Regions from separate parts of the Massilia sp. CCM 8734 genome, predicted to be linked through region 3. Evidence: riboswitches for the same ligand, from Rfam matches in the RefSeq annotation. Region 3 holds a riboswitch; each other region holds the start of a gene.
The links. Region 3 has a riboswitch for cobalamin ahead of F2P46_RS10875 (CbtB domain-containing protein). Riboswitches for the same ligand answer to the same signal wherever they lie in the genome.
Positions count from the first base shown of each region.

Region 1 (9,714 bases), on a different contig from region 3:
GTCGCGCTTTGGCGCCCTGGAAGCGGCCAGCGCCACGCATTTCTACCGTCCTGCAGGGATGCTCTATATCGCGCCTGCCGCCGACGTGCGGGCCATCGCGGCACTGGCGCACGCGACGGCGGTTGAACACGTCTGGCCCGCGCGCCCGGACATGGCGGCGCTGTGCCCATCCGTCGCCGTTCCGGCTGGCCACGAGGCGCTGCTGGAGATGGCGCCGGCCGGCATCATCGACCCTCGCGCCCTGATCCGGAGCCAGCTGTCCATCGCCATGCGGCAGGGGGCCAGCGTCATCCGCGAAACGGTCGTCGCCGCTGAAAAGACCCCGGCGCACTGGACATTGACGACCGACCAGGGGCGGCAATTCACAGCGAAGAACATCTTGATCTGCGCAGGAGCGTATTCCAATTGCTTTGGGTTCTTCCGGCGGCAAATAGCCATCCGGGTCAAATCGGAAACCACCATACTCGTCAAGGTCTCCGGCGCCGATGCGCAACGCTTGAGCGGCATGCCGGCAATCGCTTACCAGATCGATGCGCCACGGATCTCCGATGTCTATCTCACCCCGCCGCTGGTGTATCCCGATGGGAATATCTACATCAAACTTGGCGCCAATACCGATGAAGACGTGATTTTACAAACCTTGGACCAGATGCAGCATTGGATGAAGCATGGATGCCAGCATCCAAGACAGGATATGGTGCAGGCCCTGTGCGCATTGATTCCCGGCCTTGACGTGAGCGCGGTTCAGGTCAAGCGCTGCCTGGTCACGTACAGCGATCACGGCAAGCCATATATCGATGCCCTGGGCAATGGCCTGTTTGTCGCAACGGCTGGCAATGGTTCCAGCGCCGCCTGTTCCGATACGCTCGGCTCCCTGGCTGCCGACCTCATGCTGGAGCGGCCTTGGCCCGCCGCATTCAAGCCCGCCGATTTTGGCGTCCGCCTGATGCCGGACTCCCCCGGCTAACCCACGACGCTAGCCAGGGCCGCGGCTCACTGGCGCACGGTATTCTCAAGTCGGTTTCCTAAGCGCGGAAGATGGTCAGCAGCAGCCACGCCGGCAGGCCGAGAAACAGCGCAAGGTGGCCGCCGCGTTCGAGCCGCTGGCGGATATCGACCGCGCGTGCGGGCCGCAGCCATGCCGCCAGCAGGGTCGCGCTTTCAATTGCCGAGCGCAGTAGCGCGCCGCTCAGCACCACGCCGATCGCCCAGGCCGCCCACCACAGCGCAAAGGCGGTCAGGTAAGCCTTCAGTCCAAAACTGTAGTATTCCCCGAACGGGCCGCCGTACGAAATTTGCTGGTGCAGGTGGAAAGCCGGAATCGCCAGCGCCAGCGGCAGCAGCACGAACTTGGCGACCGGATGATCGAGCCGCGAGCGCCGCATCGCCAGCGCCGCTTGCGCGTAGGCTTGCATCACCGTGCGCGAATGCGTGCGCTGCTGGATGGCCGGGCCGCCGGCGCCAGCCAGGTGCGCGGCCAGCGCGCCCGGATCGGTCAGCGCCAGCGCGTAACGCTGCCCGCCGGCGAGCCGCACCGAGATCCCGGGACAGGGCAGCGGCAGGCGCCAGCACCGCACCGTGGCGATGTCGGCCAGCGCGATCTGAAGGCGGCGCGCGTCGCGTGCCAGCACCAGGCTGCCATCGGCGAGCGACAGCTTTGCGGAAAACAGGAACAGCACGCACCACGCGGCCGCTTCCGGCGCCAGGAAGAACGCGGAAAACATGCGCATTTGCGCCAGCGTGTTGGTGCGCAAGGCCTCGTCAAGCAGCAGCGTCATGCACATCCAGAGCAGGCTGCCGCGCGCGAACACGCGCAACAGGCCCGCCGCCATGCGTGCGGCGGGCGACAGCACGGCCACATCGACCGGCCCCGGCATGCTCAGGTCCACAGGCGCCGGCGCGTGCGCGGCGCGCGGGCGCCACGCTGGCCACGCCGAGCATGCCGCCAGTACCAGCAGGAAGGCGCCGGCCGCCAGTCCGACCCAGTCGCCCCAGATCACCATCAAGGTGCGCGGCGGGACGCGCACCGGTACATCGGCGATGACCAGGATGCGTTCGCCCATGCGCGTGCCGGCCAGCACACCGCCGGTCGCGTCGATCGCCGCGCTGTAACCGTTGGTGGTGGCGCGGAACTGCGGCAGGCGCGTTTCGATGCTGCGAAACGCCGCCGCCACCTGGTGCATTTCCGCCCCCAGCGGACTGGCGCTGAACCAGGAGTCGTTCGACATCGTGAGAATGGCTTGCGCACCCAGGCGCGCGCCGTCGATGGCCAGGGCGGGATCGACATCGTCGAGGCAGATCAGGGGCAGCACCGGAATCTCGCGGCCGTCGGCCAGGCGCAATGGAAACACGCGTGCGCCGTTGCCGGGCCGCCAGTCGCCGGTCCAGGGCAGGGCGCGCCGCAAGCGCGGCCCGTCCAGCCAGGCCGGCACGTACTCGGTCAGTGGAAACAGGTGCGTCTTGCGATAAAAACCCGTCAGGCCGGCGCCTGGCTGCACGAACGCGGCGGCGTTGTATTCGCCGGCGCTGTCGCGATCGTAGGTGCCGAACACGAACGGCACGCCGGCGGCATTGACGATGGCCAGGATCTCACGATCGAAGTCGGCCCCCGCCTCGCTCTTCGGATGGCCGAAGGTGGTGGGGTAGGCCGTTTCCGGCCACAGCACCGCATCGGCGCGCTGGCGCACGACAGCGTCGTAGCTCATCGCGAAATGCGTATCGAGAATCTCGCGCACCACCGCGTGGGTTCCCTTTTCCTGGCGCTGGCGGTCGTAGGCGACGATGTTCGACTGGATCAATCCCACCCGCAGCGGCTTGCCGGCGGGAGCGGGGCTGGCCGACAGCGCCACCAGGCCGTAGCCGGCCAGCAGCAGCGGCGCCAGCGCGGCGGCCGCGAGCGGGCGGGCGGCGACGCGCCAGCCATCGGCACGGCGCGCCAGCGCCGCCGCCACGCCTTCGTTGGCCAGCAACAGCAGAACGGTCAGGCCGGCGGTGCCGCCCACGTCGGCGCCCTGGCGCAGCAGGCGCGATGGATACAGCCCGTGGCCGAGCGTGTCGCCAAGCAAGCCGGGCGCGGCGGCCTGGGTCGCCACCCAGGCCGCCGCACCGGCCAGTGCGCCCAGCACGGCGCCATGCCGGCGCAGCGTGATGTGGCGCACCAGGGCGAAGACGATGAATTGCGGCTGGAACAGCGGGGCGGCGAGCAGCAGCAGCGCCACGCCGGTGGCCGCGCCGACCTGCGCATAGATCCCGAGCGCGGAGCCGAACCAGGCGAACGCCGCCGCCGTGTAGGCAAGCGACATGAGCCAGGCGCGCAGCAAGGTCGCCGCCAAGGTGGGGCTGGCGTCCAGGATGCGCAGCCAGGGCGCCAGCAGTACGAACCCGAGCGGCCAGGCGACGCCGCCGCGCGCATACAGCGCCACCATGGCGCCGCTGGCGAGGATGCCCCCGGCAGTGCGCACTGTCGCGTGATTCAATAAGGCCATGGTGGTCAGCGCCCCGACCGTGCCGGTGGAATGACGATGCGCCGGATCGGCAAGCCGGGCGGCGCCAGTTCCGGCGGGACGACCAGGTTCTTGGGCATCTCGATGGGCTTGTTGCTGGCATCGACCAACTGAAAATCGGGTGCAAACATCAGCACCGCTTCGATGCGCTGGCCGTCATCGGTGGCCTGGTGATGGCGCACATAGCCCTTCGGCAAAACGAAATCCTCGGGCACCGCCAGCCCGACCAGCGGCGGACTCGTTCCCGGTGGCGAAAAGGCGCCCAGGCCGGAATGGATGCCGCGCTCGTGCAGGCGTTCGATGACTTGCGCCATGCTGGGATTTTCCCCGCGCGCGACGTAGCTCGACAGGTCGCGCGTGGGGTCGGCGTCACCTTCGGGCGGGCGCGCCGGCGCGGCCGGCCCCGGCACAGGCGCTGGCGCGCGTGCGACGCCCGCAGCCGGCCGATGCGTCGGCTGCGGCGGCGCTGCCGCCATCGGCGCGGCGGCGCCGGCCCCGCTGCGGGTCGGCTTCCATAAAAAGAACAGCGCGGCGCCGCAGGCAAGAGCCAGCAGCATGACGATGACGGCGCGGCCCCGGGAGGGCCGCCAGGCGCGGCTGGCAGCGGACTGCTCGCTGCCAGACTGCGCCGGCCCGGAACGCGGAGGCGTGTCCACGGATCGGCGCCCGCTGCTTACGGCGTGACCGGATTGTAGGTCGACACCGCCCAGCCCATGCGCTCATGGCCGTACTGGTTCCAGATCGGATTCTTGCCGCCGCTGAAGCTCGTGTAACGCGGCGCGCCGCTGCCGGTGGTGCTGCCGAACAGGCCGGAACTGAAGGTGCTGCCATTGTAGGTCGGGTGGGTGTCGTCCGACTGGATGTAGTCGTAGCTGCTGCCCGCCGACACAAAGTGCGTGTTGGCGTCGCGGATGGTCGAGCGCAGTGCCGTGGTCAGGCGGTTGACGTAGCTCGTTTCGCTCTCGCCGCTCACATAGCGCAAGCCCTCGGCGTCGATGCGGCCGTCACCGTTGCTGTCGTAGTCGGCGCCCATGTACTGGGCAAAATTATCCGCGCACTGGAAGCCCTTCTGGCGCGCCACGTCGCACATCATGAAGTTCATCCTGGCCAGCGCGGGCAGGAACTTGTCCTGCATTTTGACGGTGGCGCCGGTGCCCGCATCCTTGCAGGTGCTCTGCACATTGTCCACCGCGTAGCCCGGATAGTGCAGGTTGGAGACGACCTTCAGCTTGACCCCGGCGTAGGCGTTGGCGTTGATGTAGTCCATCGCGGCCGTCACATACTTCTTGCAGCTGGTTTCGGCGGCGGTCAGCACGCTGTAGTTGCAGGTGCCAGTCTGGCTCTTGAAGGCCGAACGCGCCTGCAAGCCATCGTTGCCGCACATTTCGAAGGTGACCACGCGCGTGTTACTTGCTTGCATATACGAGCGCTCGGCCACGATCTTGTTGTTGTACACGTCCTCGGCCACCGCGCCGGACTTGGTGCGGCGCACGCTTTCGACGTCGGCGCCCCACTGGCCCGAGAGATACTCCGCGTTGACCGTCGGCGCCGCGTATTTGGCCGCGCTGGTGACGGAGCCGTTAAAGCCGGCATAGATCGAGTCGCCATAGGCCACCGAGCGGTACTTGGTGCTGGTGCCGGCCCGGTCGATGGTCCACGAGGCGTTCTGGTTCAGGGTGCTGGCGGCTGCCTCGGAAGCCGGGGCGAGTAGTGCAAGGAAGGGTAACAAGGTGTGCAAAGAACGACGAAAGCGAATGCTCATGAAGCGTCTCCTTTTTAGTTGGACCCGTCCGCCAGGCCTGCCATGCCGGCCAACCTGAACGCGGGCATTTCAATGTATTGCAAATATGCACAAGCGTGCTAATTAACCATTCGTCTTGTACAGAAAACATTGAAAATCGGTAGATTTGTTGTAAATGCGCAGTACGGCCAGCGGGCGGTGGATCCCCACGCCATCCCGCTGGCTGGCGCAGGAAAGATGTGACAAAAACGATTTTGCGCACTAAAATGCGCCCAATGTGAATGGTGCCCTCCCGCTTGTCGGCTGGAGGGTGAAACGGGAAGCCGGTGACGCACGAGATTTTCATCTCGCGCCAGTCCGGCGCAGCCCCCGCTGCTGTAAGCCTGACGACTTTGATCGAACGCCACTGTGCAGTGCATGGGAAGGCAAGACCAGGGAAGGATGACGGCGAGCCAGAAGACCGGCCAGTCACGATGCACGCGCAACGCCCGGGGTGTGGGGTTGCCTGTTATTTGTCGTCCTTTTTCTGTTTTGCCAATGCAAGCGCACGCCGCCGTTGTACGTGTTTCCGTTCGCCCTGCGCGAGCGGCGCGTGCCATGGTGGCGGCGCATGCGTTTGCGAACGTAACCATCGGCCGATCCGGTCATTCACTACGTCAGGCGCTTCCATGATGTTTTCCAGCCACGCTTGTTCCACCCCCATCCGCCCCATCGTCGCCGCCATCGCACTGCTGTGCGCCCCGGCCGCCCGGGCCCAGCCACCGGCGCTGATGCCGGTGGTAACCATCCAGGCGGCGTCGGACGACGGCCTTGGCCTCAAGCGCGAGATCGGCGCCGCCAGCCGGAGCGGGCGGGCGGCGCAGGACTTGCCGGCGAGCGTAGAGTCGCTCGGTGCGGCCAGCATCGAAGCGCGCGGCGACGTGCAGCTCAAGGACGCCGTCACCCGCACCACCGGCCTGACCGACATCAGCTCGCCCGGCAACGGCATCGCCTATTCGGCGCGCGGTTTTAGCGGCAACAGCGCCATCGCCATCCTGGAAAACGGCCAGCGCCCGCAGGTCGGCTCGGGCACGGCAAGCTATCCCGCCGATCCGTGGGGCTACGAGTACATCGAAGTGCTGCGCGGCCCGGGCTCGGTGATCCATGGCAGCGGCACCACCGGCGCCACCATCAATGCCGTGCGCAAGGCGCCCACGCGCGCCGCCGCGTTCGAGGCGATGGCCGGCATCGGGGCCGGGCGTGCACTGCGCGCCGGCGTGGGCGCCAGCGGCGCGCTGGGGCAGGGCGGGGCGTTCCGGATCGACGCCTACGCCGACCGCAGCGACGGCTTGATCGAACGCGGCGATGCGCGCCACGGCAAAGTGCTGGCCAGCCTGGCGTATGCGCTGGCGCCCACGCTGGACCTCGAGCTCCAGCTCGATCATCTGGAGCAGAAGCCGCAGCGCTACTTCGGCACCCCGCTGGTCAACGGCGCCCTGGCGCGCGCGCTGCGCAGGCAGAACTACAACGTCGGCGACGCCGATATCGGCCTTGATGATGACAAGGCGCTGGCCCGCCTGACCTGGCGCGTCACGCCGGCCCTGAGCGTCAGCAACGAACTCGTTTACATGAAGGCGCGCCGCCACTGGCGCAATGTGGAGAGCTATTTCTACGACGCCCAGGCGAAGCTGGTCGAACGCAGCGACTACATCGCCATCGCGCACGACCAGGAGCAGGCCGGCAACCGGCTCGAGGCGCGCTGGGACGCCGGCGCCAACCGCCTGGCGGCCGGGTGGGAAGCGGCCACCATCAATTTCACCCACACCAATAACGCCCCCTACGGCGGCGCATCGAGCGTGGCGCCGACCGGTTTTGCGCCGGGTGTGTTCGACAGCCCCGATCCCTTGCGCCCGGACTTCACGACCGATACCGTCACGCATGCGCTGTATGTCGAAGACGCTTATCGATTCAGCGAGACTGTGCTGTTGCTGGCGGGCCTGCGCCACGACCGCTACCAGGTCGAGCGCACCAGCCTGCAGGGGGCGGCCGGCTTCGACGCTACCTTGCAATCGACCGCCGCGCGCCTGGGCCTGACCTGGAGGCTGGCGCCGGATACCTCGCTGTACGGCCAGGTCAGCAGCGGCAGCGATCCGGTGACCAGCCTGTTGTCGCTGAACCTGGCCAACAGCCGCTACAAGCTGACCCGCTCGCGCCAGCTGGAAACGGGCGTCAAGCAATCGCTGGCCGGCGGCAAGGCCGAGTGGACGGCCGCGTTGTACCGCATCCGCAAGGACGACATCATCACGCGCGACCCGGCCAAGCCGGCGCTGTCGATCCAGGGCGGCGCGCAATCGTCGCGCGGGGTGGAGGTGAGCGCCAGCGTGGCCTTGGCGCCGGCCTGGCGCCTGGAAGCGAACGCGGTCTATACCGACGCCCAGTTCGACCAGCTGGTCGAAAGCGGCAACGTCTCGCGCGCCGGCAACCGTCCGGCGGACGCGCCCACGTCCTCGGCCAATCTCTGGCTCGGCTACCGCAGCGGCGACTGGCGCGCCGGCGGCGGCGCGCGCTACGTCGGCGCGCGTTTTATCGACAACGCCAACACCCAGTCTCTGCCGGCCTACACGGTGCTCGATGCGAGCGTCGGCTGGCAGGCCAGCCGCCACGTGCTGGTGCAACTGAACCTGCGCAACCTGGCCGACAAGCTGTACGCCAGCACCTCGTACGGCGGCAGCCAGTACCTGCTGGGTGCGCGGCGCCATGCGGAACTGACGGTCCAGTGGCGTTATTGACGATCGCGGCGGGCCGGCTGATCGCAGTACTCGACCGGAGCCGAGGCATAGCCTGTGCCTTACGTGCGGACTTCGGCGATTCCCGGGAAAGGATGGTGCGCCGCTCTGCCACCACTTGGAGCATGAGGAAGTCTTGCTATTCGTAGAAGATTTTCCACAATGCAATTAATGACTTTGGCAGTGGGATGCGGATCGCAGCCGCCCCTCGGCTTTGCGCGTTGTTCTTCAGCCGGTTCCACAGCGGCCAGGCGCAAGCGCATCCGCACCGGCCGGCGGCCGGACCGGCGCGCAGCGGAATTGAGCCGCCACGCCAGCACGGTTAGATCAAAGCTTCCCCCTCGCCGCAGCCTACAATGAGAGAGCTGGCTGATACCGGCGTAAGACTGTCATCGAGCTCACTTCCGCGTTTCGATGACGGTAAAGCGGGTGACACGTTTCCCTTGCTTCATTGTTATCCTTAAGCATCTACGTGCCACCATTCCTAAAAGGTGGATAAAATGAGTACGATAAACATCAACGCGTTCTCGAAGAACGCGATCGCGGCAATCCTGCTGACCATCGCCTGTGCTGGCGTCGTGTCCGCAGCGAATGTGACGCATTTCCGTAGTTCCGGCGATTATGCATGCGCAAGTGGAATCACCGGTCCAGACCGGGTAGCGCATTTGTGCGTATATTCCAATAAGCAGGAGGGTACAACGACTGTTTTCCTCAATTACGTTTCGTTCAATCTGAGCGATGGAGGCGACTTCATGTTCGGAAACGGTGAGATCCCATCGTCGGCTTTCAGCGCCACGGCCAAGGGCGCTTCCCTCTCGGTGGTGCCATCGGCCGTCCCGGGTTTTGTCATGGAAGGCAGTGAACATACCGGCGCTATCATGGTGGAATGGAAAGCAAATGGGTTTTCCAGCTCACAATTTAGCGGACACAGCACGTACACGTACGCCAACGGCGCTTTCCGCCAGAAATGGAATGGCAGCTCGCGCGATCAGAGCGCGGATACCAGCGGCACCTTTTTTGGACGCAACTTCGCCGGATTCAACAGCAATTTCGGGAGGACGACAAATATGACGATTACCTTTGAACGCCCAGTACCCGCTCCAAAATAGATGTGATTTTTGTCTTCCCTGTCCGGCGCGCTGCTGCGTTGCACGCCGCCGGCAGCCGGTCGGACTTGGGATCGTCGGCTGCGAAAATAGCGGGACGGTCCATATTTCGCCGCTTTCTCGGCCAATAGCTCGCTACTGGCATTGCGACATCGTCCAAATCTGGCCTCGCCCGGCTATTTTTTGCTTCGACTCCCCAAGTCCGACAGGCTGCCAAGAAGAGGCTGTTATGAATGACCGGAACAGAAACCTTTTGGCAGATTCGTTGTCAGAGCGGTATGTGTAGCGACCGGCATTTGAAAGCGCGCCGACCTGCCTTCGGCGGCTTTTTTGACCGGGAGTAACTGCATCTATCGCCCCCTGTCAAACCAGCATTAGTTGCAAATGAACCTGCATTCAGCCGCGCCGACCTGCATTTGATCGAGGCCGACCAGCAATAGCTGCAAATGAAACTGGCGCGGGCAGGCGTCATCAAACGACGGTTGACCCTTGCTTGTGCTACTATGTGATTGCGCTGTAACACATTGGAGCAAGGCCATGAGCGAAACAACCTTTACCTTCCGGGTCGATGAGATCCTGAAAGACCAATTCACGACAGC
Region 1 is NZ_WHJI01000001.1:124,316-134,029, forward strand. It holds gene F2P46_RS00510 (FAD-binding oxidoreductase) at 1-967, shown strand, start outside; gene lnt (apolipoprotein N-acyltransferase) at 1,026-3,485, opposite strand; gene F2P46_RS00520 (hypothetical protein) at 3,491-4,159, opposite strand; gene F2P46_RS00525 (SGNH/GDSL hydrolase family protein) at 4,177-5,265, opposite strand; cobalamin riboswitch at 5,510-5,728, shown strand; gene F2P46_RS00530 (hypothetical protein) at 5,753-5,914, opposite strand; gene F2P46_RS00535 (TonB-dependent siderophore receptor) at 5,913-8,012, shown strand; gene F2P46_RS00540 (hypothetical protein) at 8,510-9,118, shown strand; gene F2P46_RS00545 (hypothetical protein) at 9,653-9,714, shown strand, end outside.
Region 1: linked by a shared signal. The riboswitch ahead of F2P46_RS00535 (TonB-dependent siderophore receptor) and the one ahead of F2P46_RS10875 (CbtB domain-containing protein) in region 3 are both predicted to bind cobalamin.

Region 2 (9,714 bases), on a different contig from region 3:
GTCCGGATGCCAGCGCGTGCTGGTCTTGCGTGCGCCGGCCGGAATTGCGCCATTGATGCTCGCAGGGCAGGTAGCATCTTTGGCCAATCCGGTCGTGCGCGCCAGTTCGGTTCCACGGATGGGGTCACTGATGAAGCAGGTCTTGTTTCCGTTGAAGTCGGTGCGACTCTCCACGTCGCCTTTTTTAGTGTAGGTGGTTGCCTTGGCACTGGCGGCGCAGCCAGCGCCGGCAGGCTGGCTTTCGGCAGTAATCTGGCTCAGATTATTGGAGCTGTACGCAATGGCGATGGTGCGGCTGCTGCCGAGCGGATCTGTGACGATCCGGCTGGTCCGACTGGGATAAGCAAATGTGAAGCGCTGCGCACCGCCGGCGTGCTCCGACAGCACGGCTTGCCCGTCGCCGTTATATGCATACGTGGCAAAGCGTTTCCCGTGTTCATCGGTAATTCCGGTGAGAAGGAAGCGATCGTAGGGGTCTTCGTAGTGGTACGCGCGCGATGACAGCTCGGCACCGGAACGGTCGAGGTAGTGCACACCAATCAGGCGGTCCATGCCTTCAATGGGCCCACCACCGGGTATCGCAGCATGTTCATACTCGTAGCGCACGCTGCCGGTAGCATTGGAGATCGACGCGATGACATCGCCCTCCCATGCGATCGCTAGGCTGCGACCGCTGGTGCCGACAATTTTGCTGAGCTGCTTTTTTGCATCGTACGTGTAATGCGTGGCTATGCCGGTGCGCGTATGAACACTGCTAAGTTTGAAGCTGTCGCCATCCCGGAGAAAACGGTCGACCGTGCCGTCTGGCGTTGTCAGAAGCCAGACACTTTCATTGGGGCCTTGCACTTCCAAGGTCAAGCCCTTGTCGTAAGTAGACTTGTATGTGCGGTCGGCCTGTTGCAGGAACTGGAAATGGCTGCCGTCGCTGAGGGTGCCAACGATTTTGGCTCTAGTGCCCCATAAAAATGGCGCAAACAATGCGCGCTCGAACGAAAACGACCAGCCCATGCCCGCTGATTGCGCAAGCCCGTTTTCGCGAACACTTCGGTAGACTCGCCGAACGGACAATGCGTCATTAATGCCTCCCGTTAGGTCGACTTCGTGCTGGACTTTGGCGCCGCTGGCGAATTGAACCGGGTTTCCCGCTGCCTCCCCGCATTTTGTGGGTACCGGAATTTCCGGCTTGGTTTTGCGACAAACGCCGGACGGGTAAGCGTCGTATCCCGGCTTACACTGCAGGAGAGAATCTCCAAACCACTTGACTCCGCCGACCTGCAAAAAATGTGGATAGTAGCATTTAAAAAAGTCGCGACGGCCTTCATAGGGCCGCACGGCAACCAAGGGGTGTCCCATGTGATTTATCGCTGTCTTTTGGCACGCAGTAACCGGGTCCGCAGCAACAGCTTCCTTATAGAGACTGACGTAATACGTCCAACCCAGCGTTCCCTCTGGCAGGGCACTCTCTGCACGGGCAGTTCCGTGAACCAGCGGTAGCAATATCAACGCGGAACGTGCAAGATGAGTAAGCGATGGAAACAGGCGTGCACTCGGCATGATCATGGTTTTCCTGTCCTCTACGAGAAAATGCCGGCGGCAATTGCCATCAGGAAAATCAAGAATATCCATTTCAATAATTCGAACATTGCCTTGTCGCAAACGATTAACCGCACCGACCAGTTCCAGATCACTCTTACCCGGCCGGCTACTTGGCGCCGGTAGTGCGCCAGGAGGCCCGCACTGATCATCTGCATGGGCGACTTGTCCGGGCTATCGATCCGGTGCATCTCCAGGATCAGCGGCCCGACATCGTTATCGTTATCGCGATATCGAACTGGCGATGCCGGAATCCCGGCATCGCTCACAAACACCCCGCGATCACGGCTTCCAGCAGCGCCTCGTACTTGATATGCACCGGCAGGTCGCGCGCCAGGGCCAGCACCTTCTCGCCGTCACTGATATCCGACGCCAGGGTGCGCCTGGCGAAGGCGGGCCGGGCCGGCGCCGACGTGACGCATGGACAGCAGACTGGCACCTTGACCTCTTGCACGGCCGGCGGCGCGGCGGCGCAGGCGGTGAGCAGCACCAGGGTCAGCAGGATCGGCAGCAGGTATCTCATCGGATCGACTCCAGGATAACGTTCACGGTCGGCATGGCCTCGTCGCAGGTCGTTGCGCACGCGCCGGCGACATTAGCCAGCGCCACGTCGAAGCGCCGGCCGGCTGTGACTTCCTGCAGCTGGGCGATCGCACGGTGCCTGAATCGCCACAGTCAAAACTCCTCGTCCGTTCCGCTTGCTGTGGAGTCTGCGGTCTCGATCATGTCGCCCCCCGCCGAACGTAGGCAATTCCGTTTCAATGCTGCACGAACACCAGAACCGGCACACCTATGCCTCACGCATGCTGTTCGCTGGCGAGAATCCGTGATGGGCTACAAAGCGGGTGGGCCACGTCGACGTTGAGATGGTGTTCCGCCATTACGGGAAATGGATGCCGAACAAGGAGCCGGGCCAGTACAAACCCGTGTACGACTGGAACGACACGCCGAAAACGAACGATACGCGGACGACACGCGGGGATTCTTAATCAACACTCTCTGCTATGAAAACATGCAAAAAGTGAAGGGTTCGATTCCCGCTGCGCCGCAGGGCAGCGTGGCATCGCGCATCATGCAGTTCACCAAGGTGGCCGATACACCCAATTCATCGGCGACTTCGCGCTGGACCTGGCCACCGAACTTATTCAGTTCGACAGCGGCCAGGCGTTCTGCCCCATGACCAGGCGGCCGTCGACGATGGTGTTGTCGAGGTACTTGGAGCCGGCCACAAAGCGCGCCCCTTCAGCCGTGGCGCGCTCTTCGAGCAGGAAGCCAAAGCGCGTGCGCGCATCCTTCACCAGGAAGAGCTCTTCTTCGTTGGTGAAAGCGGCCATGCGGCGCCCCGCCAGCAGCGCCTTGCCGTCGGCCAGCTAAACCCCCAGCAATGCCGCCGGCCCGTTGCCGACCCCGCCGACCACGCCGCGCGCGCCGGTCTCGTTAACGATGCGGGACACGTCCGACATGATAGAAACACCGTCAGGCGGCGCCAGGCGCATCGACGGCGCGCAGCGACCACACGCTGTGCAGGTCGCCATCGCGGCCGCGCCTGAGGGCCGCGCGCCCCATTTTCCAGAATGCGCAGCCGGCGACCAGCGCCACCGCGTTCACGCCCGCCACCACCCATTGCCCGCGCCACAACGACAACAGCGGATGGACGCCGCTCGCCGCCCACTGTGCCAGCGGAATGGCCAGGGTCAGCGTGGCGCACAAGGCCAGCAGTTCCCATGCGGCGCGCGCCGGCGGCCGGATGAAGGCCCATGCGAGGGACGCCAGGAACACCGCGTAATAGCCGCGCTCTTCCCACAGCGGCAGCTCGCCCGGCGCGGCGGGGAACAATTTATTGACCAGGAAGACCGCCGACACCCCCGCCACGCAGCCCAGGCACACGCCCAAGGTGGCCTGGGCCATCAGCCGCCCGCTTAGCGGCTGGCGCTGCGCCTGGCGCTTGCGGCGCGCTTCGATCCACAGCAAGTTTCCGCTGTAGAACAGGAAGGCGCCCGCCAGTCCAAGCACGAAATACATCCACTGCACCGCCACATGACCAAAATTCCCATAATGCAGCGTTTGCAGGCCGCGCAGGAAGGTCGTCCCAGGGCTATATTGCTGCGGCGTCATCACGCGCACCACGGCGCCGCTGCCCGCCTTGAGCACCACGGCGGCGGAACTGGTCAGCGTGCGCTGTCCGATATCGCCGTACGCGATGACATGGGCATTGGCGTCGCCCGCGTGCTGATAGTACACGTGCGTCACCAGCATGCCCGGCGCCGCCTGGCGTACGCGTGCCAGCAACTGGTCCGCGGGCAGCAGCGGACCCGCCACGCCGGCCGCCTTTAGCGGCGCCGTGGCCGCAATATCGGGCTCGATCAATTGCAGCAGCTTGCCGTCGAAAACCAGGAACTGGAATGGGGCCAGCAGCAGCACGCCCAGCGCCAGCACCGCGCCGCTCCAGGCGAACACGATATGGAACGGCAGCGACAGGATGCCGATCACATTATGCGCATCCTGCCACATGCGCTTGAGGTTTTTGCCGATGCGCAGTGCGAACAAATCCTTGAGGAACAGCGGCGCGTACGCCACCACGCCGCTGGCCAGCGCCAGGCCGTACAGGATGCAGACCAGGCCCAGCACATAAATGCCCCAGCTTGCCGGCAGCCCGGCCGTGTAGTGCAGGCGATACAGGAAATGCGACAATTCCGATTGCGGCTTGACGTCCAGCAGCGCGCCGTCGGGCGCCAGGCGGAACTGGTGCTCGGTCTGGCCGCCATTCGCGTCGCGCTCGTCCCAGTCGAGCGTCAAATGCGGTTCATTCACGCTGGGCAGAAGCAGCGTGAACGATGCTTCTGCCGACGGGTGCCGGTGCAGCACGGCGTCGATCAGCGCTTGCGCGCCGGCCTCGGAGGCGATCGGCGCGCGCGCCGACGACGGCGTCTCCCAGGTATGCAATTGCTTGGTGAAGACGGTGATCGCACCGGCGTAAAAGGCAATGAACAGGGCAAAGCCGGCCACCAGGCCAACCCAGGTATGCAGCGCGATGTAGGTTTTCAGCGTGGACGACTTCATGCCGCAATCCTCAGCAGGCCGGCAGCCTTCAGTCCATGGATCAAGCCGAACCCGGCCAGGGTGGCGCCACCCATCCACAGCCAGGCGCGCAGGGCGGTCTTGAAATGATAGGCCAGCGCCATCGCCCCCACCCACGTCGGGAAGAACATCAGCAGGATCGGCAAGGTGTCGCGCTGCTGGTTGCCACTCAGCAGGGCCAGCAAGCCCACCAGCGCCACGCCGAGCGGTGGCGCGAGGAATACGGCGGCCAACGATTTACCCCACATGGCGCCCCCGGCTCCAGGCATTCACGTAAGGCAGCGCCACCAGCGCCAGCATCAGGGCGGACAGCGCAATAAAGACGCCGCACCAGAAGCCGTAGCCATGGCTGGCGGCCAGCACCGACGCCGCGCACAAGGGCAGCGCCAGCCAGCGCAGCGGACGCCGCGGGGCCGCCGCCCACAGGGACTGATGCGGCGAGGCCAGGTAAAATGCAAGCGCGGCCAACAAGGCCGCGCCGATGGACATCCAGATCATTTACCACCTCGTGAATGAGACGTATTCTCAATAGTGGAATGATAAATGATTATGCGCGCCGGAAACAATGAAATTTTGCCGATATGCTACTTTTGAACCCCCGCCCGGCGGCGCAAGTCCTTGCGCGTGCGCTTACCCTCGCCAATGCATCGCCAGCCACAGGTCGTCTATCTGCTTGTTCGTCAGATTCAGCCGTAAGGGAGCGCGCCATGCCATTTGGCGACCCGGACCGTAGCACATGGAAATATTGCCAAACGTCTCAGCAGTCCGTATGATTGCCACGTTTTGGTGCTCGCGGCCTTGCTCTGAAGGCGGCAGTTAAACGGGAAACACGCGCTGATATCAGCGGCAAACGTGTGCTGTCCCCGCAACGGTAAAGCAGGCGCCGCATGTCGTCCAACGATGCGCGGCCGGTTGTCTCCATGGTCCACTGTGCCGCCGGCATGGGAAGGCGAGGCAATCTGACCTGTCAGCCCGGATACCGGCCAGGACGCATGGAAGCAAGCGGCCGGGAATTGCCGTGTTTGTGGATCGCCCGGGAGCGCGCGCAGTGGCGTCGCTCCCGCCTCGCCATCGACTCTCACGCCTGCGTCGGCCGCCGCTTCTTTTTTCTCGGTGCACGGGGATGTGCGCCGTACAAAAAACAGGCCGGCCGGTCCGGTCTTTACAGAGAGTACCCGTGAAAAACACCACCCCTGCCCCGTCGCAACGCGGGCTGCGCCTGCTGTCGCCGCTGCTGCTGGCGGCCTTGCCCGCCTTCGCCAACGCCGCCGTCGATGACGATGCGCCTGCTCCCGTCCAGCAAGTGCGCGTGTCCGCCAGCCTGATCCCGCTCGGTGTCGCCGATTCGGCCAACCAGGGCACGGTGACCGCCAGGCAGCTCGAAAACCGTCCCTTGCTGCGCACCGGCGAGCTGCTCGAAGCGGTGCCCGGCCTGATCGTGACCCAGCACGCCGGCGACGGCAAGGCCAACCAATATTTTGCGCGCGGATTCAATCTCGATCACGGCACCGATTTCCGCACCAGCGTGATGGGGATGCCGGTCAACCTGCCGACCAACGCGCACGGCCAGGGCTATTCGGACCTGAATTTCCTGATTCCGGAGCTGGTCAGCACCATTCAGTACAAAAAAGGCACTTACTATGCCGAGGAAGGCGACTTTTCGGCCGCCGGCGCAGCCGCGTTCGACTACGTGCGGCAGATGGAACAAGGCTTGCTGAGCGTGGAGGCGGGCCAGCATCGCTTCCAGCGCGCGCTGGTGGCCAACTCGAGCGCGCTGGCCGGCGGCACGCTGCTGTACGCCCTCGAACGCGCGGGCCAGGATGGTCCCTGGGAAACGCCGGAACACTACAAGCGCATCAACGGCGTGCTGTCGTACCACCGCGCGACCGGCGATGACGAGATCCGGGTGACGGCGATGGCGATGCGTTCGTCCTGGACCTCGACCGACCAGGTGCCGCAGCGCGCGCTCGCGGCCGGTTTGATCGGCCGCTACGGCACCCTGGCCCCGACCGACGGCGGCGAGACCGCGCGCTACAGCGTGTCCGGCGAGTGGAGCCGCCAGTACGGCGACGGCGCCAGCAAGGTCAATGCCTACGTCATCGCATCGCGGCTCGACCTGTTCAGCGATTTTACCTATATGCTCGGCGACCCCGAGCACGGCGACCAGTTCCACCAGTCCGAAAGGCGCCGCATTCTCGGCTTGAACGCGGCGCGCACATGGCGCCATGCGCTGGGGCCTTTCGCTTCCGAGACCGCGCTCGGCGTTCAGCTGCGCGCCGATCACCTTGCGCCGGTCGGCCTGTATCTGAGCCAGGCGCGCCAGCGCATGTCGACGGTGCGCGAAGACGACGTCAAGGAGCGCAGCGGCGCGCTGTATCTCTCCAACAGCACCGTCTGGGCGCCCTGGCTGCGTACTGTGGCCGGCTTGCGCGCCGACCGTTACGCGTTCGATGTGGACAGCGACACGCCCGCCAACTCCGGCAAGGTCGATGCGCGTATCACCAGTCCAAAATTCACCGCCATTTTCACGGCGGGCAAACATGCGGAGATCTACCTGAACTGGGGACGTGGCTTCCACAGCAACGACGCGCGCGGCGTCACCGGCGCCGTCGATCCCAAGACCGGACTGGCGGTCGACGCCGACGGCGCCGCGATCGAGCGCGCCACGCCGCTGGTGCGCGGCACCGGCAAAGAGGCCGGCTTGCGGCTGGCCGGGCTGGTGCCGGGCATGCAGACCACCATCGCCGCCTGGCGGCTCGACCTCGATTCCGAACTGATCTTCATCGGCGACGCTGGCACCACCGAAGCGGGCCGCCCGAGCCGGCGGCACGGCATCGAACTGGCCAATTTCTACACGCCCGCCAGGGACTGGATCATCGACGCCAACCTGGCGTGGTCGCACGCGCGCTTTCGCGACCACGATCCGGCCGGCGCCTTCATTCCCGGTTCGATCAGCCGCACCGCCTCGCTCGGTGTCTCGGGCGTGGCCGGCGCGTGGTCGGGCGGCGTGCGCCTGCGCTATTTCGGCCCGCGTGCATTGCTGGAAGACGACTCCGTGCGTTCGCCGTCGTCCACCTTGCTCAACATGAAGCTCGGCTACCGGATCGCGCCGCGCCTCAAGCTCACCCTCGAAGTGCTCAACCTGCTGGACCGCCGCGCCAGCGACATCGATTACTACTACGAATCGCAGTTGCCGGGCGAAGCGGCGCCGGTGGCCGACATCCATACCCATCCAGGCGAAATGCGCACCCTGCGCGCCGGCCTGGCGTGGCGCTTCTGAGCGCGACCATGCAACACGCGGCGCGCCGGCGATGCGCATGAGCCGCAGGGCGTTTGCCCTGGCAGCCTGGATGGCCATGCTGGCCGTGCTCATGGCCGTCCTCGCGCCGGCGCTCTCGCACGCCTTCGGCGGCGACCCCGCGGCGCGTTTTCTGCCGGGCGACATCTGCCGGGCCGGCAGCGTGGCGGCCGCCGGCGAAGCGCTAGCCGGCGGCGCGCCTGCGCCGCCGTCGCACGAAGAAAAACGCCAGCACTGCCCGTACTGCCACCACGGCAACGGCGTGCTGCTGTTGCCGCCCGCGCCCCACCCGCTGGCGCTGGCCATCGCCGACGCGCCACCCACGGCGCCGCTCCCCGACGCGCCGAAACCCCGCTTCGCATGGACGGCGGCGCACGCGCGCGGCCCGCCGTGGTCTTGATCCGGTAGAACATCGCGCACGCATCGCTCAGTGCAGAGGAACAGGCGGCAGCGCCTGCGGCTTTGCCGCATCCGATCCGTGCCGCGCCAATTTCCAATCGCCTGCACCAGGCAACCGAACAAGAGCACAACATGACTGCACACCCATTCCACGCGGCTACGCTGCCGCTGGCGCATTCCCGCGCCGCCCTCCCCTTCGCCATCGCCCTGGCCTGCGGCGCCATGGCCACCCAGGCGCGGGCCGACGAGCCTCTGCCCACGGTGGAGATCACAGGCACGGCGCCGCGCGCCAACGGCAAACTGAACCTCGACACGCCCTCCGCCACCGGCAGCCGGCTCGGCCTCACGCCACGCGAAACGCCGGCCACCGTCACCCTGGTCGACCGCGCCATGATCGACGCACGGGGCGCCCAGGACACTCAGGAGATCCTGCGCGCCATCGCCGGCGTCACCGCCCACAATGCGCCGGGCAATATCGGCGTGAGCTACCGCGGCTTCGGCAGCGGTTCGATCAGCCAGCTCTTTAACGGCATCAACGTCCAGTACGCGATCGCGGCGCGCCCGGTCGACAGCTGGATCATCGACCGGGTCGAGGCCATCGGCGGCCCGTCGAGCTTCCTGTTCGGCTCGGGAGCGGTCGGCGGTTCCATCAATTACATCACCAGGGTGGCGGAACCGGGCGACGCCGGCGCGGCGCAAGTGCGCCTGGGCACGAACGGCTTGAAAGAAGCGTCCATCGGCCTGAACCGGCGCATCGGTGGCGCGGCCGGCGACGGGCATTACCTGCGCATCGACCTCAACCATCGCGATGCTGGCAGCTGGATCGACGCCAGCGGAGCCCGCTCGACCCAGCTGGCCGCGTCGCTGCGTTCCGACCTCGGCGAACGCTTGCGCCATACCCTGGCCTACGAGTTCCAGCAAGAAGACGTGGCGCGGCCCTACTGGGGCACGCCGCTGATCAATCCCGTGGCCGGGCGCGCGCGCATCGACCCGGCCACGCGCTCGAAGAACTACAACAGCGCCGACGGCATCTACGCCCAGCGCGTCCACTGGCTGCGTTCGCTCGCCGAATGGCGCCCCACGCAACAGGTCGCGCTCACCAATACGGTCTACCTTTACGATGCGCTGCGCGACTACCGCAACGTCGAGAGCTACCGCTTCAACCAGTCCAACACGGCAGTGGCGCGCTCCGGCATCCTGTTGCAGCACCACGAACAGCGCATGCTCGGCGACCGCCTCGACGCCACGTACAAGGGCGAGCTCGCGGGCCGGCGCAGCGACTGGGCGCTCGGCATCGATGTCAGCGTCAACAAGCAGACCCGCTTTCCGAACAGCCTGCCGGCTTC
Region 2 is NZ_WHJI01000001.1:97,816-107,529, reverse strand. It holds gene F2P46_RS00440 (RHS repeat-associated core domain-containing protein) at 1-1,626, opposite strand, end outside; gene F2P46_RS00435 (hypothetical protein) at 1,575-1,862, opposite strand; gene F2P46_RS00430 (hypothetical protein) at 1,859-2,116, opposite strand; gene F2P46_RS00425 (hypothetical protein) at 2,739-2,927, opposite strand; gene F2P46_RS00420 (PepSY-associated TM helix domain-containing protein) at 3,070-4,653, opposite strand; gene F2P46_RS00415 (hypothetical protein) at 4,650-4,919, opposite strand; gene F2P46_RS00410 (hypothetical protein) at 4,909-5,169, opposite strand; cobalamin riboswitch at 5,439-5,674, shown strand; gene F2P46_RS00405 (TonB-dependent receptor) at 5,849-7,951, shown strand; gene F2P46_RS00400 (DUF2946 domain-containing protein) at 7,989-8,369, shown strand; gene F2P46_RS00395 (TonB-dependent siderophore receptor) at 8,501-9,714, shown strand, end outside.
Region 2: linked by a shared signal. The riboswitch ahead of F2P46_RS00405 (TonB-dependent receptor) and the one ahead of F2P46_RS10875 (CbtB domain-containing protein) in region 3 are both predicted to bind cobalamin.

Region 3 (9,714 bases):
GGCTTTCGGCGCGCCATACCGGGCGTACGCCGAGCAGCGCCAGGATCTGGGCCACGTCGTCGCCGTGGGTGCGCATTGCGCTGGTGCCCCAGATGCTGATGGCGACGCTCTCGGGATACTCGCCGGTTTCGCGCTCGTGCCGCGTCAGTACCTCGTGCGCCAGTTGCAGGCCGACGCGCCAGGCCGATTGCGACGGCACGCTGCGCGGGTCGACCGAGTAGAAGTTGCGCCCCGTCGGCAGGATGTGCGCCATGCCGCGCGTGGGCGAACCACTTGGGCCGGCCGGTATGTATTCGCCGGACAGGCCATTGATCAGGTTGTCGATTTCGTCGGTGGCGCGCGCCAGGTTCGGCACCAGCTGGCTGCACGCGAAACCGAGCACCTTGCGCAGCGCGTCGAAACGATCGACTGCCGGCGCGGCCGGCGCGATGGGGGAAACAGCAGCGCGCACGGCAGCGGGCGCGGGACGTGCCTTGCCCATTTGCGAGAGCATGCTCGATTTGACCCGCATGGCCGGTTGCAGCAGCGGCGCGGCCACCTGGTCGCCGTCGATGTCGGCAAAGACGAGGTTGAGCACTTCATCGATGGCGGCCGGGCGGTATTCGCGCGCCGCCAGTTCGGTAAACAAGCGCAGGCACAAGGCGTCGATGGCGTCGAGCGCATCCGAGCGCGTGACCACGGCGCACTGCGCCAGCCGCGCCAGTGCCGGCGCCACGTTGATGCGGCGCCCCTTTTGATCGAGCAGCAGGTCCATCGTCAGGCCGAACAGTTTCGACACTTCGGCCTGCAGGCCCGGAATATCCAGGTTGGGCAGGCGCGTGAGCGATACCAGCATGGCCGGCATCTGTTCCGCGTCCGGACCGCCGCCGAGAATGTGCAGGCCGTCACGGATCTGGGCAGAACCGAGCTCGCACAGATAACCGTCAAGATCCTCGATCAGGTGGGCCACGTCGGAGCCACCCATCGACGCCAGCGCGGCCGGCAGCTCGCCGTCTTCTTCGTGGTGATGATCGTGATCGTGATCATGGTCGTGATGATGGTGATGGCCGTGTCCATGATCGTGATCATGGTCATGATCATGATCATGGTGCAGCAGGCGCGCCTGCAGGTCGGCATTCAGGTTGGTCTGCTTGACCAGTTCCCAGATCTGCTGCTGCAACAGCGGCAGCTTGGCCGGGTCCAGCACTTCGACCTGATAATACTCGTCGACCAGTTGCGTGAGCTGCGCCAGCGCACCGTAGGTATCGGCGGTGGTCATCGGCGGCGTCAGGTGGTCGACCACGACCGCGTGCGCGCGCCGCTTCGCCTGCGAACCTTCGCCCGGATCGTTGATGATGAACGGGTAAAACAGCGGCAAGTCGCCCAGCAAGGCGTCCGGGAAGCAGTTCTGCGACAGGCCCACCCCTTTACCGGGCAGCCATTCCATCGTGCCGTGCTTGCCGACGTGGACGATGGCGTCGGCGCGCCAGACATCGCGCAGCCAGCGGTACAGGGCGTAATAATGGTGGGTCGGCGGCAGGTCGCTCTGGTGATAGATCGCGTCCGGATCCATGCCGTAGCCGCGCGGCGGTTGCAACGCGACGAAGGTATTGCCCAATTCGATACCGGCCAGCGCCAGGTGGCCGTCGCACACATACGCTTCGCCCGGCGCCGCGCCCCACTGGCCGCTCATTTTCTCCTGCATGTCGGGCGTGAGCTCGGCAAACCATTGCGCGTACAGCGCGGCGGGCACGCGGCCGGCGGCGTTGCGCAACTGCTCGGTGGTCACGTAAATCTGGTCGTACGAACAGCGCGCAACCAGGTCGTGGATCAGCGTCGTGCCGTCGGCGGGCGGCTGGCCGACGTCGTAGCCGGCATCGCGCATGGCGTCCAGGATGCGCATCAGCGAAGCCGGGGCGTCCAGCCCGACCGCATTGCCGATCTGGGACGCCTTGCTGCTCGAATTGGTGAACATGAAGGCGACGCGCTTCTCGACGTTGGGCACGTGCTTGAGGCGTGCAAAGCGCGCGGCGATGCCGGCCACGCGCGCCACCCGGTCCGGCACCGGCTCGTATTCGACCGCGTCGCCCTGCAGGCCGGCGGCGCGCGACTTGAACGACACCGGCGCGGTGATGATGCGCCCGTCGAATTCGGGCAGCACCACGTTCATCGCGGTATCGAGCGGATTGAGTCCGCGCGCGGACTGCTCCCACTGCGGCAGGGTCATGCCGCTGGTGATCGCTTGCAGCACCGGCACGTTCAGCGTTTCCAGCACACCTACCGACCAGCCGGCCGGCGTGGGGCCGCCAGGCGTAATCTCGCCCATCGCGAACGATGTCGTGTTGATCAATACGTCGATATGCACCCCGCGCGCATCGCTGAAGTAGCGCAGCGCGTCCGGGAGCTCGCCGCCGCCGCCGGCGCCGCTGCGCAAGGACGACGTAAACACCGGCAGCACGTTCATGCCGCGCTTTTCCAGCGCGTCGAGCAGCGCGTCGATGAAGCGCGTGTTCCCGCTCATCCAATGCGCGCGGTAGAACACAATGCCGGCACTCGGCGCGCCGGCTTTGCGCAGCGCCAGCCAGTCGTCGATGCCGGCGCCCTGCGCCAGGTCGGGATGATAAATGCCGTGTTCCGGCAGCGCCAGCGCGCTTTCGTACCCGAATCCGGTCAGCAGCAGATGATCTGACAAATAGCGCAGCAACTGCGCCAGGTTGCCGCTGCCGCCGCAATGGAAGTAGTTCAGTGTTTGTTGCAGCACGTCCGGTGCGACGGTCGACACCGCGGCCAGCTCCGGATCGGGCTCGCCGGTGCCGCTGATGGCGATCAGGTGCTGGCCGGTGCGGCGCGCGTGGCTTACCAGGTCGGCAAAACCGGGGACGCTGCCGAGTCGCCCGAGTACTCGCAAGATGATGATGCGCGCGCCCTGCACCTCGCGCGCGAGCAGCGCCGTGGCGCCGCCATCAGCGTCGAGCCCTTGCAGGTTCACGCCCGCCACCGCGCCGAACTCGGGCGGCAACTGGCTTACGGCGTGGTGCAGGACCGTCAGGTCGTTCGATGCGTGGGTAAGCAGCGCGATGGGCGTCGGGCCTTGAGGAAAATCAGGTGTCATTGTCCGCCACGAGTGTGTCGCCTTCGCCGATGCGATGGAAAATCAGGTCGGTCACTTCCGCGCCGCCAATCAGGTGTTCGCTGACGATGCGCGCGGCCGCCGCTTCGTCGACGCGCCGGTACCACACGCCTTCGGGATACACCACCACGATCGGCCCTTCATTGCGGCAAGCGACCATGCAGTGGGTGCGGGTGCGCTTGACGCACAAGTCCGGATGCGCGTCAATCTCGCGCCCCATATGCTCGAACACGGCCTGCGCCTGCACGCCGTTTTCGGTGCAGCGCGGGCCGACGCACATGAACACGTGCCGGTCGTGGGTGCGCATCGGTCAGCCGAACTTCTTGTAGAAGTAGCCCGACAGCGCGCCCATGGCCAGCCAGAAGGCGGCATTCGCCAGCAAGGTCGCGTACAGGAAGCTGCGTGCCAGCTCGGGCGGCGCACTGCTCGAATGCAGCGCCGGCTGCGGCGATCCGATCAGGTGCGGCACGAACAGCAGCAAGGCGCCTGCGATCTTGAGCGGCCAGTTTTTGGCGAAGACCAGCAGCGCCAGGCCGCCGACACTGGCCGCGACGGTGGCGGTCCACCAGAGCTGGCGCGCCAGCAGCGGCGCGGCGACGGTGCCCGGCAGCTCGGGCGGCAAGCCGATCGAGGGCGCAACAAAGAACGCCGTGTAGCCGGCCGCACCCCACAACAGGCCCGCGCGCCAGCCGCTTGCACGGCCGTGCAGGCTGATGGCCGCCGCCAGCAGCAGCGCAAAACCGACGCCGGCGCTGATATTGGCCACCGCCGTGTAGAAGGTGCGTTCAAGACCGTCGTCCGGCTGCCAGCCGCCGTGTTCATGCGCGCCGCCTTCCGCATGCTCGTGCGGCGTGGCGTCGGCGTGGCTGTGCGGCGCGGCCACTTCCAGCGCTTTGGGCGCGGCGCTTTCGAACACCTCGGCCTGCAGGATGATGGGCGCCACTTGCACCTGCTGCACGCCGGTCAGAAGCAGGCCGGCCAGGATGCCGGCCGCCGCCGCGCTGGCGAGAATGCGGTTAAAGGTGCCCAGGCCCGTTGAGGGCGCGGTGCGAATCAGTGACATGGAAAGCCGGCCGAGTGACGGCTGTCGTGCGCCGCGTTGTGCAGCGTTTCCATCGAGGCGAAGCCGGCGCCGAACAGCAGCACGGCGCCAAGGCTGGCGGCGCACATGGCTTGCACGATGCGCTCCTTGATGGCGGTAAACGGGACTTGTTCGTCAAAGGTGGGGGTGACGCTGCGGATCGACGACATGGCATTCCTTCCAAAAGCACTGCGCATAGAGCCAGTCCAATGCAGACGCGCGCGTCTTGCCATGGCCGGCAACCGGGGGCTTGTACGAAGAGAAGGAACATGAGATGGGTGCGGTACGCAGCGATCCACCTGGATCGCCCTCCGCGATACAAACGACTTACCGCTTCGGCTGGTTTCCGGGCTGGCGAGTGGCGGGGCCAAAGCCCACTTCCGGGATATGCGCCTTCCCATGCTTTGCACAGTGGCGTGATACACATCCTTGACTCGCTTACCGTTGCGGGGGCAGCGCCGGCTTTGCTCCGTGGAGGAGCGCACCGGCTTCCCATTTAATCCGGCAAACGATCGTTTGCCAGAACCAGAAGCTTGACTACCGGCGAAGTATAGGTCTGGACTATATAAATTGCAAGGTTGCGCGCGAGGTGGGCGTCGCAGTGCGCGTCGCGGTGCGTGTATTTACCAGTCGCGCCATTGTTCGGTGATGTCTTCGTCGGCTTGCAGGCCGGCATCCTTGGCAACCAGGTAGATGATGTCACACAGTTTTTCGCGCTCTTCGGTCTCGATCACGCCGCCGGCGCGTTCATCGAACTCGTTGAGGGCCACGACGACGCGTTCAACTTCTTTCATGATCGCTGCATGATCGGCAGGCTTGGAGAGCTTGTCGATGGCGGCGGCGTATGCGTCGAGGATATTCGCGCACTCGTCGATTTCGGCCTTGCCGTACGGGGGCTCGTTGTCCGGGTCTTCGGCGCAGCGCTCCATGTAGGCAGCCATCTCGTCGAGCAGGTCGGCGCGGATTGAGGCGATGTCGGGATTCGGTGGCATGACGCAGCACTCCTTCAAAATTGATGGGGTGCCAATGTAGCATGAAGCGGCGCGCCGGCGCCTTGCATTACTCGCTGAATTCGATGTCCATCTGCTTGCCGTCGTAGCAGAATGTCATCTGCTCGCCTTCTTCGTCGCGGATCTCCAGCACACCGCCGGCTTCGACGAAGGGTCCGAGCGTGTCGAACAGGCGAATCAGCCAGTTGGTGATGATCTCGATATCGCCGCCGTCGATCAGCAGCGCGCCTTCCTGGCGCTGGCTGGTGAAGCCGATCGATTCAAGGAAAGCCGGGAAGTCCCGTTCGGCGCGTGCGCGTTCGGCGAAAAAGGAGTCGCATCCTTCGAACGATGTGCGAATCGCGTTGAACGCCTCCGGTTGCCGGGCGTTCCTGATAACGATGCTGGCATCGTAGATCCATGCTGCAGTACTCACTTGCACTCCCAATTCGTCAGAAGACTGGCGCGGTCGGTACGCAGCCAGGATCGTATTTCCTGACGACAGTTTTACATGCCTTTCAAAAACTGTCAAAGCGCCGATGAAGGGCGTTGTTTTCGGAGCGCAGGTCAAGGATAAACGAACGACTTGACCAAGGTCAGTTCGCCCGGCGCGCGCAATGGCACGCGCACCACTTCCTGGCGCTCGTTCGGTGAATTTTCGTTGGTGATGATCGCCACCTGCGCCACCGTCAGGATGCCGCTGTCCTGGCCGGCCCCGTAATAGTTCACATAGACGTGGTAGTTCCCCTTCGGCGGCGCGGCGCTGGAAAAAATCTCCGGGCCATAACCTGTGGTGACGTCGACATCGAGCGCGCCGCCGTTGGGCATGACCCGGTTGCCGTACCACGAGTGGCCGCCGTCGGGCGCGACCACGTGCAGGTCGACATCGGTGCCGTCACTGTCCCACGACAGCACCACGCGCAGGCGCGACTGGGTCTTGCCGGCGTACGAATCGAGGAACTGGGTGCGATTGCGCGCCTTGCCGTCGGGCGAGCGCACTTCCACGCTGTTCGACCCGCGTCCGAAGGCATACGGGCGCGCGAAGCTGCCATCTTCCTGCACCGCCATCGGCATCGCCACGCCGTTGACCACCAGGGTGGCCGGCTTGCTCTTGCCCTTGCCGCCGATGCGCCCGCGAATCTCGGCCGTCGGACTCTGCCCCTCCTGCACGCTGACCGACGCCGCCGGATAATTCACATCCTGCGAATACGCCTCTTTGGCGCCCTTGGAATTGCGCCAGCCGCTGTTGGGCGAGTCGATCTTCACCTGGGCCAGGGCGGTGGTGGACAACAGCAGTGCGGATATCAACAGTATTTTCATGATCAGGTGTGGTGGGATTATTGATGCGCTTCCAGGCGCGTATCGACCAGGCGCCGCGCCAGTTGTTCGACCAGGACTTCATCCTGCCCGCTCGGGTGGTTGCGCAGGCCCAGGTGCAGGAACTCGTGCGCCAGGGTGATGCGGTCTTCGCGGCTGGCCAGGCCGCGCAAATAGATCCGGTTACGCGACTGCTCCGAATACGGCGCACCGCGCACCAGATGGCATACCGCCGGCGGTTCGGCCGGTGTTTCGTAGCCGGCCTGTTTGCGCAGCACGCGCTCCCACTGCGGCAGTTCGCGCGCCAGCCACGCCTGCGCGCCGGGCAGGCGCACGCACTGCTGCGAGTCGCCGCCCGAGAGCGTGGTCAGGTCGGCGCCGGGATAGGCCGCCGTCAGGATGGCGTCGAAACGCATTCCCCGCTGCGCCTCTTCCACCGCCTGGCTCCACGCCATGGTGTCCTTCGACGCCGTATCGGCGTGATAGCGCACGTTCACGCCGGACAGCACCAGCTGGTCGGTCCAGTCGGCGATGGCGCGCGCCGCCACGCTGGCCGGCTGGGGAGCGACGCGCTGCGTGGCGCTGCTGTCGGCGATGCGCTGGCAACCCTCGGCCCACTGCGCGTTCTGCTGCAGATAGGTACGCGCCGCCACCGCCAGCGCCTTGGCTGCCTCCGGCGCGCTGGTACCGCCCTCACGGTCGATCACGCGCGCCACGTACTCGTTGACCCCGAATCGTCCGGTCAGGCGCGTCCGGCCCTGCGGATCGCGCTCCAGCACCATGTCGTTCTGGCTGAAAAACGCCAGGCTGCGGCCGTTCTTGAAGCGCACCTGGTACGGCCCGCGAAGGAGTCCCGGCACGGCGGCGTTGCGCCCTGCCGCCACCGCCTTGATCGGATAGCGCGCGAAGTAATCGACCACCACGCAGCCCGCGTCAAGTGGCGCCGCCGCCGACGGCAAGGTACTGGCCAGGCGCGGCGCCCATTTTTCCAGGATGCGGCTGCTGGTGTCGGCGCCGCCGAACCACAGCGGCGTGCCATCGGCCAGCCAGCCGGCCGCGCCGCCGAGCCGCTCGGTCGTGCGCTGCGGATGGTGCCACGAGTAGGTCTTCACGCGCAGGCGGCTGCCGAACCAGCTGGCGGTGTTGACGCCGCGCGCGCCCAGCACCACGTGCAGCAGCGCCGACTCGGCGTCCTTGCGGCTGTCGGCCGGAATGCTGGCCAGCGCCAGCATCAGGCTGCGCAGGCTGACCAGGCGTTCCGGCGCCAGGTTGGCCGGGTCGGCCAGCCAGTCGTATTCGCCGCTCGCATCGCGCCCGAGACGCTCGCTCCAATATTGCTGCCACGGGCGACGCGTAAGCATTAACCGGGCCGGCGAGAAAAACAGGCCGCACGACTGCGCCAGCGCCAGGTCGCGCGCGATGCTTTTACCGGCGGTGCAGCAGTACACTTCCTCGTTCTTTTGGCCGCCGCAGGTGTAGTCCGGGGTCGGCATTTTTTTGTCGATCGCATACACGTACACGAACAGCTTCCACAGGCTGCCCAGCGGCACCTGGCGCGCGCCGTCGAAGGGCGCGCGCCTGCTGCCGCCCTTGTCGTCGAGCTGCAGCGCGGTGAGCTGGCCGTCGCGCCACCACGCCACATCGAGCGTGGCCGCCTGCGCCAGTGGTGCGCACAGCGCCAGCGCCAATGCGCATCGGCTTGACCGCCATGCCGGCATTATTCGACCTGCAAGGTGCGCATGGTCTTGCCCTCGCCTTCCAGCGCCTTGTTCTCGGGCTGGTACATGCGGTAGTAGCGCGCCGGCGGCAGCACGTAACTGCCTTTTTGCGCAAAGCGCAGCAGATGGCGCACGCGCAGCGGTTCGGCCAGTGGCTCGACCGGCACCACGTAGCCTTCACGGCGCGATTCATGGCGCGCAGCTTCCAGCGCTTCCTTTTTCTCGCCGGCGAGCGTCATGCCCCAGGTGGTTGCCTCGACCGAGGCGCCGGGCGGCAGCGCCACTTCGAGCAGGCCATAGCGGTACTTCGCGCCGGCCGCCGGCGTGAGCGTGATTTCGTCCAGGTACAGCGCGTCGGTGCGCAACGCCTCGCCGTTTTTCACGGGCACGGGGCTGAAGGTCTTGTCCTTCTGCTCCATGCGCATCAGGCGCCGCTCGATCTTGACCGGCAGCGTATGCGTTTCCGCTTCGCGGCTGTCGTACTGGATGATGGCCACCGTGTTCTCCGGCGCGGCTTCGGCCAGTTGCAACTGGGTCGGCACACCCTTCACAGGCTGCCAGCGGAACAAGGCCTGGCCGAGCGGGCTGGCCGATTTCTGCCAGGTGCCGGTGAGCGCGACGCCGGCGTCTTTCGCGGCCGGCGGGCCGCCCAGCTTCTTCTGTACCCACACCAAGGTCAGCGCGCGGTCCAGGGTCGCCATGTCGGAGCGCACCGCGCCCAGCACGGCGTCGGCCTGGCTGGCCGGCAGCTGCCCGCCCAGCATCAGCAAGGCTTGCGCCAGTGGCGCCGGGTTGGCGCGCAAGGTGGTCCACGCGGCGCTGACTTGCTCCTGCAGTTCGGGGACGAGCGCCACGCCATCGTTGGCGGCGATCACCGACAGCAGGGCCAGGGTCAGCGCCTGCGAGTTGCCGCTTTCGGCGGTGAGCAGCATGCTGCTGGTCGGCGCCAGCGCGGCCGGCTTGGCGTCGAGTTTTGTCTTGGCCAGTTCGTCGGCCAGGCCGGAAGCGAGCGTCTTGACCGGCAAGCCCATTTCCTGCGCCAGCCACAGGGTCAGCGCACGGTACAGCACCGGCTCTTTCAGGCCTTCCTTGCCGTACATGGCCAGCAAACCTTGCCAGTGCTCGGGCGGCATCTCGATGCGCAGCGCGCGCGCCGCGTACCAGTCGGCGTAATAGGCGTAGGCCGTCATCAGCGAATTGCCGGCCGTGGCATTGCCCCACCAGCCGAATTGCGCTTCCGGACCAGCCATCGACACCAGTCGCAGGCGCTGCGCCTGCAAGGTGTTCAAGAGGCGCAGTTGCACCGGGCCGGCTTCCGGGCCGAGGTTCTGCAATCCGAGCGCCAGCGGAATCAGGCGGCTCGATGTCTGTTCCACGCAACCGTACGGATACTCGATCAGGTCGTCGGCGATGCGCGCGAAGTGGCTGGCTGCGCCGCTGGCGAACGAAACGCGGATATTGCGCGCGTCCGCCGGCAGCGTGACTGGCACGCTAGCGCCG
Region 3 is NZ_WHJI01000009.1:115,346-125,059, reverse strand. It holds gene F2P46_RS10890 (cobaltochelatase subunit CobN) at 1-3,091, opposite strand, end outside; gene F2P46_RS10885 (ferredoxin) at 3,081-3,416, opposite strand; gene F2P46_RS10880 (CbtA family protein) at 3,420-4,172, opposite strand; gene F2P46_RS10875 (CbtB domain-containing protein) at 4,163-4,360, opposite strand; cobalamin riboswitch at 4,510-4,735, opposite strand; gene F2P46_RS10870 (hypothetical protein) at 4,814-5,182, opposite strand; gene F2P46_RS10865 (hypothetical protein) at 5,250-5,615, opposite strand; gene F2P46_RS10860 (DUF2135 domain-containing protein) at 5,747-6,499, opposite strand; gene F2P46_RS10855 (DUF2300 domain-containing protein) at 6,517-8,184, opposite strand; gene F2P46_RS10850 (alpha-2-macroglobulin) at 8,214-9,714, opposite strand, start outside.